2 regions of the Agarivorans sp. QJM3NY_29 genome follow, and region 1 is predicted to be linked to the other one. Evidence: predicted binding sites of a transcription regulator. Region 1 holds the regulator's gene; the other holds the start of a gene.
The links. Region 1 encodes LexA, which represses DNA repair genes until DNA is damaged. Its sites were predicted from a motif close to TACTGTATNNNNATACAGTA; they were not measured.
Positions count from the first base shown of each region.

Region 2: the regulator LexA is predicted to act here: its motif matches at 3,359-3,378, upstream of imuA (translesion DNA synthesis-associated protein ImuA).

Region 1 covers NZ_CP194036.2:4,496,894-4,502,535, reverse strand. Annotated here, with positions in the region: gene ACRRS0_RS20490 (ParA family protein) at 1-482, shown strand, start outside; gene ACRRS0_RS20485 (hypothetical protein) at 472-957, shown strand; gene ACRRS0_RS20480 (hypothetical protein) at 969-1,679, shown strand; gene lexA (transcriptional repressor LexA) at 2,786-3,427, shown strand; gene coxB (cytochrome c oxidase subunit II) at 3,777-4,844, shown strand; gene ctaD (cytochrome c oxidase subunit I) at 4,948-5,642, shown strand, end outside.
Region 2 covers NZ_CP194036.2:2,643,598-2,649,239, reverse strand. Annotated here, with positions in the region: gene ACRRS0_RS12105 (error-prone DNA polymerase) at 1-1,036, opposite strand, end outside; gene ACRRS0_RS12100 (Y-family DNA polymerase) at 1,274-2,656, opposite strand; gene imuA (translesion DNA synthesis-associated protein ImuA) at 2,684-3,310, opposite strand; gene fbp (class 1 fructose-bisphosphatase) at 3,526-4,542, shown strand; gene ACRRS0_RS12085 (DUF1853 family protein) at 4,557-5,351, opposite strand; gene ACRRS0_RS12080 (DUF2517 family protein) at 5,488-5,642, shown strand, end outside.

The sequences.
Region 1 (5,642 bases):
TTGCACCCGGTGAAGGACGTGAAAATAGACTTAAAAAGTACCTTCAAAGCAATCAGGAACAATTTGATTATGTAATAATAGATACACCACCAACGCCATCTTTATGGATGACAAGCGCATTAATAGCATCAGATTATTACTTAATACCTGTTAAGGCAGATCCCATTTCCTTAACAGGGATAGATTTGCTGAATAATATTGTAAGAGAAAAGAAAGACGACCTTGATCTCTCTATCAAGTGTATTGGCTTAGTTTTAACTATTACAGAGAAAGGTACAAGAGTATATAATTCTGCTAAAAGCACTATCGCTTCGAACTCAAGGTGGGGTAGTTTAATTTACAATAGAGAATTACCTAAGCGTACGGAAGTAGCAGGTAAACAATTAAACAACTTTATTTTAGATTTGAGTGACACAGCAATTAAAACCGCTCTGTCGGGCATTGTAGATGAAATGCTTACAAGGATAGACGATGAAAGTTAGAGATAAAAACAAAGTCTTACAAGCCGCTAACTTTATTGAAGAGCTAGCTTGGCTGTTGAATTCTAAGAAAAAAGTAGATCTCGAAAGTATTTCAGAGCTGCTCCGTAGTCAAATTGAACCTGCTAAGTCAGTAATTCCTGAGGTTCAACAGGTCAATAAAATGAAACATTATATAGGTGTTTTGCCATTTCTCCTGCAGGACAAAGAGTTGTTTAGGACAAACATGGATATTGTAGAGTTTGCAGAAAACCTATTTAGTATCAAAATGTCTAGAAATGATCGACGTTCTCGATACGAGTTAATTGGCTTTATTGTTACAGAGATTACAAAAGTAGACAAAGATAAACTATTAACTGTGATGGATGCATTATCCGTGTTGACGGAAAGTGACGACAAGTTAATTCAATTCAAAAAATCTCGTAATGATATAGATTTCTCTTGGAATGAAGCGATTTCAAAATTAAATGAATCTTGATAGGTAATTGAATGTCTAGAGAGTTATCAGCTGACTTAGAACAGTTAGTCAGATTTATAAAAAACTATAACCTTCAAGGCCTTGCTGAAAACACAGCTATGTTGCCTATTATTTCCAAAATACATAAAAAATATTTTTCCCTATTAGCTTTGTTAGTTGAGCTTAATAGCCAAGATCTCGACAATAACGGCTTTAACAATAATGATGATTGTAAAAACTATCTCTTTGAGTCTTTGTCTGATTTAGGGAACAGCTTTTTTCTTACCTTTAATGGTGGGTATAAGGCTTCTAGGCTAATGTTGCGGAGTTCAATTGAGACTTTTGCAAAAGGAATTTCAGTGGAAGAACTGCCAGACATAACTTCTGAAAAGCGTGTGTACAAAATATTTGAAGAGGCTTCTAAAATTAGTTTGTTTTCAGATGAACCTCTTAAATCATGCTTTAATGACATAAAAAAACAGTATTCTGATTTATGTGAGGATACTCATACTGCCCGAAAATCAAACATGCAACACATATCCGCTCTAAATTATTTTCCTGCCCAAGATGTTGAAAACGCGAGGGAAATTTCGGACATATTTGTATCGCTGACACAATCTTATATTTTTATTATTTCAATGAAATTTAATCAACAATTTCATCAAATACACCATGTTAACAAGTCCAATATAATGAAGGCTATAAAGAAAAGTAACCGTCCTGTGGTATTAAACGTACTTTAATTTAAACAACGCATATAATCGGGTAGCCGGAGGTGTCTAACCTCCAGCCCCCACAACACCCTGCATGCGGCTCCGCACAGGGCGTTTCCTGAAAACGGTTAAAATACAACGGCCGATTAGCTCCTTTGCATTCCAATGATGGCTTCTGTTTTTTGCGCCATGACTCCTCAGTCCGGTCGGATACGGAGACAATGAGCTGCACAGGCTCCTCATTGATTTTCAGGTTCAGGCCTTCACCATGTCCCAACCATTACGATGGGCGTTGGGCTACTATGCCGTCTGCTGACTTCTGCTTAATCACCGTTTGAGTTACCCCAAATAGCGCTATCGTTGTTCATCGTATTTGCTCACTTAAGTTGATGAGACTTAAGTGCCAGGCCTGTTTGAGCTAGCGGCCAAGCTAGTGAGTTTAACGATCGCCTGTTAAGCAGATCTCCCCAGATAAGAACATGTACTGTCTCTGCACTGCTGCATCATTTACGGTGGCCGTTAGATCACATGGCTTCGTTGTCTTGTGCCAACTCGCCTCCAGCCTACGCCTCATATGATGTTCTTGTTCATCAGCTCGCAGATTTGCGTCCGGCTTCCTTCAGACATTCCCTCGCGGCAATGCCCTTGCCATTCGCTAGTAGTTAGCGTTTAATAATCAAAATATTATTAAACGGTGACCTTCCTACAGAGGACTTTCACCTCATTAGTTCATGCCCATGCTGGGCGTACACAAAAAGCTGCACCTGACATCTTTTGCTACGCTCAATTGTGTATGTCGTGTAGCTCCATTTTGCAAAATTGCTCTCCGCAAAAACTGCAGGTGAGCTTGGCGTTACCTTCCCATACTTTAACTAATCCGTTATATCCTAATTTAGTAATGTAACTGACAAACTTATGTCCAAAAATGAGTTGGCTAGACTTTTCGTATCCTTCTTTATCCCAACCTCTGCTTATTTGTGATGGCGTCACAAAATATCGGGTGTAGTTTCAAAGTAGCGGTAAGAGTTCCAATGAAACTGAAACCTACACTTAAGCTGTTGATTCGAGATAAAACCTTGCTTCATTAATCATGCTGTATATACTAACAGTGTGCTGTATAAACTTACAGGTAGATTATGAAACCCTTAACGCCCCGTCAAACCGAAGTGTTTGAATTGATCCGTCGTAACATTCAAGACACAGGCATGCCGCCAACTCGCGCTGAAATCGCCAAAGAGCTGGGCTTTCGCTCGGCCAATGCTGCCGAAGAACATTTACGCGCCTTAGCTAAAAAAGGGGTGATTGAGATGATCCCCGGCGCTTCGCGCGGGATCCGTATTAGCGAAGACCATTTACCTGCTAATGCCGCGAATGACGAGCCAGAAGAAATCGGCTTGCCGCTGATTGGACAAGTGGCCGCAGGTGCCCCTATTTTGGCACAACAACATGTTGAGTCGCACTATGCGGTCGATGCTAATTTGTTTCATCCGCATGCCGATTATTTATTGCGGGTGCAGGGCATGAGCATGAAAGACATCGGAATTATGGATGGCGATTTATTAGCGGTGCATAAAACCAACGATGTGCATAATGGTCAGGTGGTGGTGGCGCGCTTAGACGATGAAGTCACTGTGAAGCGCTTTCAACGTGACGGGAAAATGGTCTACCTTCATCCCGAGAACGAAGCACTTTCAACTATCGAAGTTGATTTAGAGTATCAAAGTGTTGATATTGAAGGTTTAGCGGTGGGGATCATCCGTACCGCAGACTGGATGTAGTTACTCCCTAAAACTAAGTTCCCTTCTTTTTAAAGCCCAAATTATAGCAATTTGGGCTTTTGTCGTTTACTTCACAGCTTTTATTTTAAATGTCTATATTTATAACATTATCTTTACAATTATTTAACTAAGCGTCTATTTTATAAGCAGTAAGGTATTTTAATTGCGAAGCCTTGCTGCTTTGGGAAGGGAGTTTTCCCTTATTTTGCGGCCACTTTATTATTGTAAGCAGCGATGTTTGCAGTGAAGTGACCGGCCTTGGCTACGAGCAAAGGAGAGCGCTGTGGGCCGATGGATACCGCTAGTATTGCTGGCATGTTGGGTGAATCAAGCATGGGCGCAACAAACGATGTCGTTCAATTTACGCCCTGGTGTCACCGCCATTAGTGAGCAGGTTTACGGCTTGCACATGACTATTTTTTATATATGTTGTGTCATTGGGCTGGTGGTGTTTGGGGTGATGTTCTGGGCGATTTTTCATCATCGAAAGTCCAAGGGAGCCGTTGCCGCACAATTTCATGAGAGCACCAAAGTTGAAATTGTCTGGACGATAATTCCCTTCATCATTTTAATCGGCATGGCGATTCCTGCCACAAAAACCTTATTAGCGATGGAAGATCCTTCCGATGCCGATCTCACTATTCAAGTCACTGGTTCGCAGTGGAAGTGGCACTACCGCTATTTTGATCATGAGCTGGAATACTACAGCGTGTTGGCCTCGGATATGAAGCAAGTACAGGGCAAGCTTGCTAAGCGCGATAACTACTTATTGGAAGTAGATCATCCACTGGTGCTGCCAGTCGGCAAGAAGGTTCGTTTTTTAATGACTTCGGAGGATGTGATCCACTCCTGGTGGGTACCCGACTTTGCGGTCAAAAAAGATGCTAATCCGGGTTTTATTAACGAGGCCTGGACCAAAATTGACCAGCCGGGGATTTACCGCGGCCAATGTGCCGAACTTTGCGGTAAAGACCACGGCTTTATGCCGATTGTGGTGATTGCCAAACCTCAGGAGGAGTACCTTGCTTGGTTGGCTCAGGCCGAAGCCGCTTATGTAGAGAAGCAGCAACAAGAGTTGGCCATGGTGGCGTTGACCATGGATAACGAGGAGCTGATGTCCTTAGGCAAAAGCGTTTATGAGAAGACTTGCGCCGCCTGCCACCAAGCCAATGGAGAAGGCCTGCCAGGGGTATTCCCAGCCTTAAAAGGCAGCCCAGTTGCGACCGGTGATGTGAACCAACATATCGACATGGTGGTGCATGGGGTGGCAGGAACCGCGATGCAGGCCTTTGGTAAGCAACTCGGTCTGAAAGAATTAGCGGCAGTTATTAGCTACGAGCGGAATGCTTGGGGGAATGATACGGGCGATATGGTGCAGGCTAAGGATGTCGCGGCAGTACAAGACGCGGCCAAGTAGCCATGGTTGGATAAATCGATTGGTGATAGCGGAACGACTAAGGACGTTGCCATGTTCAAGTACGACACGACGCGGCGCAATAGGCAATAGAAGGGAGAGTTAGATGAGCGCGACCACGGAGCTTAACCCGCAACAGGTAGAACATCACCACGCACCGCGTGGCCTATTGCGCTGGGTATTAACCACCAACCACAAAGACATTGGCTCAATGTATTTGTGGTTTAGCTTTGCCATGTTTATTACCGGCGGCGCGATGGCGATGGTGATCCGTGCAGAGCTATTCCAGCCGGGCCTGCAATTGGTGGAGCCAAACTTTTTTAATCAAATGACCACCATGCACGGCTTAATCATGGTGTTTGGCGCGGTGATGCCCGCCTTTACTGGCTTAGCTAATTGGTTGGTACCGATGATGATTGGCGCTCCCGATATGGCCTTGCCTCGTATGAATAACTGGAGCTTTTGGATCTTACCCTTCGCTTTTACCATGTTATTAGCCTCGTTATTTATGGAAGGGGGCGGGCCCAACTTTGGTTGGACGTTTTACGCGCCACTTTCCACCAAATATAGTCCCGATAGCACCGCCTTATTTGTGTTTTCAGTACATATCATGGGGATCAGCTCCATTATGGGCGCGATTAATGTGATTGTGACCATCATGAATTTGCGTGCCCCCGGTATGACTTATATGAAATTACCCTTGTTCGTTTGGACTTGGCTGATCACCGCCTTCTTGTTGATTGCGGTGATGCCGGTGTTGGCGGGAGCTGTGACCATGGTGCTTACCGATAAATACTTCGG
Region 2 (5,642 bases), 1.9 Mb from region 1:
TAATATATAAACAGTAACAGACCACCGAATTAGCGGCTGAGCCTCGCCCTTGGCACAGGATCTGTTGTTTCCGTGCGTAATCGACGATGTCATAAATGGTTAAAAAGTAATGCTCGTAGTTGAGTTCGCTAATTAAGGCTAATTCGTGGTCAATCTGTTGACGGATCTCGTCCGCTAAGGTTTTACCAAAACGTTTTTTTGCCCCCCGTTCTACGAGTATTCGTAAGTAGTCTTGGGCAGTGTAACCCTTTGGAACACAGTCTTTTGGGTATTGGTAACGAAGCTCATTTAAACTGAATTGACATTGTTCTGCCAATTCACTGCTTAGTGCTAGTTCTTCTGCTCGGTAACGCTGCTGTAGTTGTGGCCATCTTAAAAGGCGGCGTTCGGCATTGGGGGAGAGTAAAAATCCAGCCTGTTGTACACAGGTATGGTGGCGGATCGCATCGAGCACATCGGCCAGCTTTTTCCGCTTGGCGAGATGCATGCGAGGATTCATGGAGGCAACACAGCGAACTTGGTTAGATTTTGCTAAGTGGCGGTAGTCATTAAGCTGTTGACTGGTTTCGGTTAAATCATTGTGCAATAGCAGATATAGCGGTTGTTTTCGGACTGTTTGTAGCTGGTGAAGCTGGGCTGTCGTTAGTTGTGGCGTAGCTTTTATGAGCAGTATGCAGTTGTCTAAGTCTTTTTCAAACTGACTCAAGTTGAGTTGGTAGTGACCCTTATGACTATTTTTTCTAGCTGCTGTAATCAAGCGACAAAGCTGTTGATAGCCTTGTAGATCTTTGGCAAGCAACACGATTTGGCATTGTTCCTGACAAGTAAATTGGCTACCAATGAGCAGTTTGATCCCGAGTTGAGTCGCTTGTTGGTGGGCGCGTACAACACCACTTAAGCTACATTCGTCGGTGATGGCAATCGCTTGATATTGATATTGCTGGGCCTGTTCGACCAACTCCTCAGGGTGGGACGCGCCATATAAAAAACTAAAGTTACTCTGAGCATTGAGTTCGGCAAAAGGAATCGTATTCATCTTACTGCTTGTCTATTTCTGGTAATGATGGGACCGCAGCTTGTATGAGGCCGAGTCTGTGTGATGGCGTCATAGATAAGCCGCTAAAATAAACGAGGTCTGTTGATAAGCGCATTTGGAAAGCGGGGCTAAATACATTTTCTTCCTCATTGAGAATAGAGAGTGATAGCTGCGGCATTAAGCCGCTTTTTCTGCGACTAAGTACTTGATTAAAAATCATTAGTTAAGTGCAACAGCCTAGCCAAACCAACCATGTAAAAACCATTGCTGATTCTCTTGGCATATCCAAGCAAGCGCCTCATGCTGACTTTTCGCCAAATAATAATCGCGGTTAATTTGGTGCTCATCCCACCATCCGCTGGCAATACGTTCTGGAGCTGAGAGCAGCTTATAATGCACAATATTGATTGGTTTAAGCTGGGGCAGTAACCAGCATGGTCGAGGAAAGTTACTCGGATAACTAAGTGCAGAGGTATGTTCTAAGGGTTGATATTGGCTGGCTAGTTCAGGCCGATAATCAGCTCGACAGCTTAAACGATGGATCCGTTGGCTACCTAAACGGATGTTGAGTTGATCAAATAACAGATCATCGAGTTGAGTTTGGTCTTGGTCAAATAGCCCATTGCTCGAATGATTTAAAGGGTAGAGCGCTTCGCTACTGAGGTTAAACTCGAGCAACGCCGCTGGTAATCTCAGAGTCTCTAGTTTCAGCTGAAATAAGGCAAACCAGTCGTGACGACTTTGTAGCATACGGGCACTGCGTAACAGGAGCCTTTGTTTGGCCTTATCACGAAAACATAATTCAAGGACGATTTCATTACAGCAATACTGGCGTTCTCTTAGCCAGTGTTGTAAATGTTGGCAAGCTTGCTTCAAAGGAAACATTAAAGCTTGAGTGGTGTTGATTTCACTCAGCAGTGGAAACATTTGCTGGTAACGGTCTTGTGCTTGAATAAAAGCGAGCGGGTATGGCTGTTTACCTCGCGCCTGATCTAAGCTTTTTAGGCTTTGTTCTCCTAAACGTTTTCGCAGTTCTGGGCGAGGTAATGCGCAAAGCTGTTTAAATGTGTAAAGCCCCATGGCTTGTAAGCTGGCAATTTGTGTTTTTGGCAAATCACAGGCGCTTAGTGGTAGAGCGTCGAGTGTTTCGACCCCTCTATAGGGTGCTTGTTTATGCTTTGAGCAAACCAGCCAGCGAGCAGCGAGCGCGGTGTTGGCCCAGGCCAGTCGAAAGCTTAAGCCTTGTTGTTGATAGATGATGCTTAGTTGTTGAGCATGAGTCTGGGGGGTGGGATAAATACTCTGCATGCCAGAACCATTAATAAATAGGCCATAATCTGGGTGCAGGGCGACTTGCGCAGCATAGCTTAAAGCTTGTTGGGCTAAGTTTTGAAACAAATCATCAGTAACTTGCGTTTGTTGTTCATAGAGATGGAGCTGTGGTGCCAGCTGATAGGCGGTATTGAGCGAACAGCCAAAGTAGAGCCCTAGCTGATGCGCTGCCTTGTTGAACTGAGAGAGTTGTTGCTTATGGTGAATAGCTAAGGCTTCGGAGAGCGAATGTTCGCGCTGTAGCAAGTCCAGCGCGAGTTGTGGGAAATCAAGGTAAATCCAATACATGCTTTAGTCACATTGAGTGCTTTGCTATTAAACTCGACGAGGAATATGTTGCCCGTAGAGCGGAGCTGCGCCGCGTCGTTTTAATAGCTGGTAGCTGATTTGGTCAGTATTTCTATTGGGATGTAGTGCAATGCGAACACTAGCGCTGGAGCTTTGTTGTTGTTGCTGCAAAGGTCTAAATAAATAACTGAGACAGTCGCCTTGTTCGGCAGCTAGTTGCAAGCGGCGACTGGCTTTTAAATCTAAATGATCAACCCAGCCTAACACGGCGCTGCAACAGCCACTTTTAAGGGCTTGTTCAATGGTCCAGATAATATCGCTGCACTGTTCTGGGCGGATCACAATCACCTTACTTATATCAATGTTGTGTTGTTGCAGTGCTGGGGCATTTGGCATGAACGGAGGCGCCACCCATATGATCCATTGTGATTTTTTACTTAATTTAGCCAGGGCCGGTAACAGCAGTTGTAGTTCCCCAATACCTTGTTGTTCATAGAGGACTTCTGTCATTGCGCCTTGTGGCCAACCTTGGCCTGGGAGCTGTTGATCAAGCTGTTCAAAGCCGCTTGCTTGCACCGTTAGCTGGCTGCGATGCCATTGCTTACCTTGCCAAACTTTGTTGTTCTGTAGCAGTTGATTGATTTGTTGTGCCATTGTTCGCTCCATGCTCTCAGTCGATGCCAAATTTAACGGCCTTACAATTACTGTATGGATATACAGTAGTGTTAATTTTATGCATTTGCAAATATTTTTTTCGCTTATATGTATTACAATTGACTAATGATGCTAGTAATTTTTAATAAATACTTGCAAAATAACTGTGGAGATTGAAAAGGTTTTCATGGGCGAGTCAATAAATAGGGATACAAATGATAACTCTGGGTGAATACATAATTGAGAAGCAGCACCAGTTTCCTGAAGCTACGGGAGAGCTGACCCAACTGCTTGGGGCGATTCGTTTAGCCGCAAAGGTGGTTAACCGCGAAATCAATAAGGCTGGTTTAGTCGATATTATTGGCGCAACTGGCGTAGAAAATGTACAAGGAGAAGTACAACAAAAGCTCGATCTTTATGCCAATGAAATGTTTAAAGCGGCATTGGAAGCAAGGGGTGAAGTATGTGGTGTCGCTTCTGAAGAAGAAGATGAATTTGTTAGTTTTGATAGTACTCGTTCTATCGACAGTAAATACGTTGTTCTGATGGACCCCTTAGATGGTTCTTCTAATATTGATGTGAATGTATCAGTAGGCACTATTTTTTCTATTTATCGACGGATCAGTCCTTGTAGTTCCCCTGTTGTATTAGAAGACTTTTTGCAACCAGGCTATCGTCAGGTCGCGGCTGGTTACGTGGTTTATGGTTCATCAACTATGTTGGTCTATACCACGGGTCATGGCGTACATGGTTTTACCTGCGATCCATCTTTAGGTGTATTCTATTTATCCCACGAGAACATGACGATCCCTAAAGATGGGATTATCTATTCGATTAATGAAGGGAATTACCTTAAGTTTCCAACTGGGGTGAAGAAGTACCTCAAATATTGTCAAGAGATTGAACCGAATACTAATCGCCCCTATACCTCTCGTTACATTGGGTCTTTAGTGTCTGATTTCCATCGTAACTTGCTTAAGGGTGGGATCTACATTTATCCTTCAACAGCGTCTGCGCCCTCCGGGAAGCTACGCTTATTGTATGAGTGCAACCCAATGGCCTTCCTTATTGAGCAAGCAGGCGGTAAAGCCAGTGATGGCTTTAATCGAATTATGGATATTGAGCCGACTGAGTTACATCAACGTGTTCCTTTTTTCTGTGGCAGTACCAACATGGTTGAAACGGTTGAAGCGATGATGCGCGAATATTCTCTGGACGAGAATAAAGCTTAAGTTATCTCTTATTCCTAACTCGCTTTTGCCCTGATGAACCATTCGTCAGGGCAAACAAAAATTCTTTTCTGTTGTTGTGGACAATACAGTTGCACTGGCCGATCGATTTGCCAGCTTGTTGATTTAATGGGCTCTAACTGATGAGCAGGCGGGCTTAACCATTGCTGTTTATTGAGTTCACACCAATCTTCTCCTCGATGATTTTTTCGCCATTGTTGATGACTATACCAATGGAGACTCTGCAGTGTTTCACTGCGTTCCGGCGCTTGCTCGAACAGATAACCTGACAATATGATGCGCTGTTTAAATTGATAGTGTGAGTAAACTTGTCGTAGTGCTTGGATTTGTGGATGACGGCCGAGAGGGATCTGTTTGAGTAACAGTTTACTTAGCTTGTTGCTTAGCCGATCTTGCAGGTTTGGGCCAACATAATCGTAGGCACTACTGTTACTTTTTACGGCCAAATAAAATTTTAGGGCTAATTCCCAATGTTCAACCTTTTGCTGCCGATGATTTACGAGTAAGAAATCAATCGCACCCAGCGTCTTTCCATTTTCTTGTACGGGGATATTATCGGCTAATAACTGCCAATCGGGATGTCGTTTTATTAAGGCTCGCCATAGCTGTTCAAAATATAAACCTAAACGTGGGTGAGGTTTAATCGAAGGTAATCTGTTTAATTGGTTGAATAGGGCACTTTTCCATTGCTGCTGCCAAGCCAGATTTACACTATAGGGTAGCGAATAGGGAAGTAATGGCCGTGCATTTAAGCACCATTGCAAATCTTCTTGCAAGGTATTTGAATCCATTTATGTTTCTCTTTTGTTATTATATTTACAAATAATCAAACTATAAGTGTTTTTTTTAGTCAATTTCAACGATTTTTGTAGTTTAATTACTAAAATGCAGCTAATATTTTCTGGTCTAACCAGTTGAGGTCGTTCTATGAGTAAACAATATTCTCTCCCGCTTATTTGGCTGCGTCGTAGTGTATTACTACTTGTGGGTACTCTATTGTTCCCATGGATCGCACTATTAGGATTACGAGCTCCATTTTATAGTGCCTTACATCGACAATGGGTTAAACGTAATAATTTGCC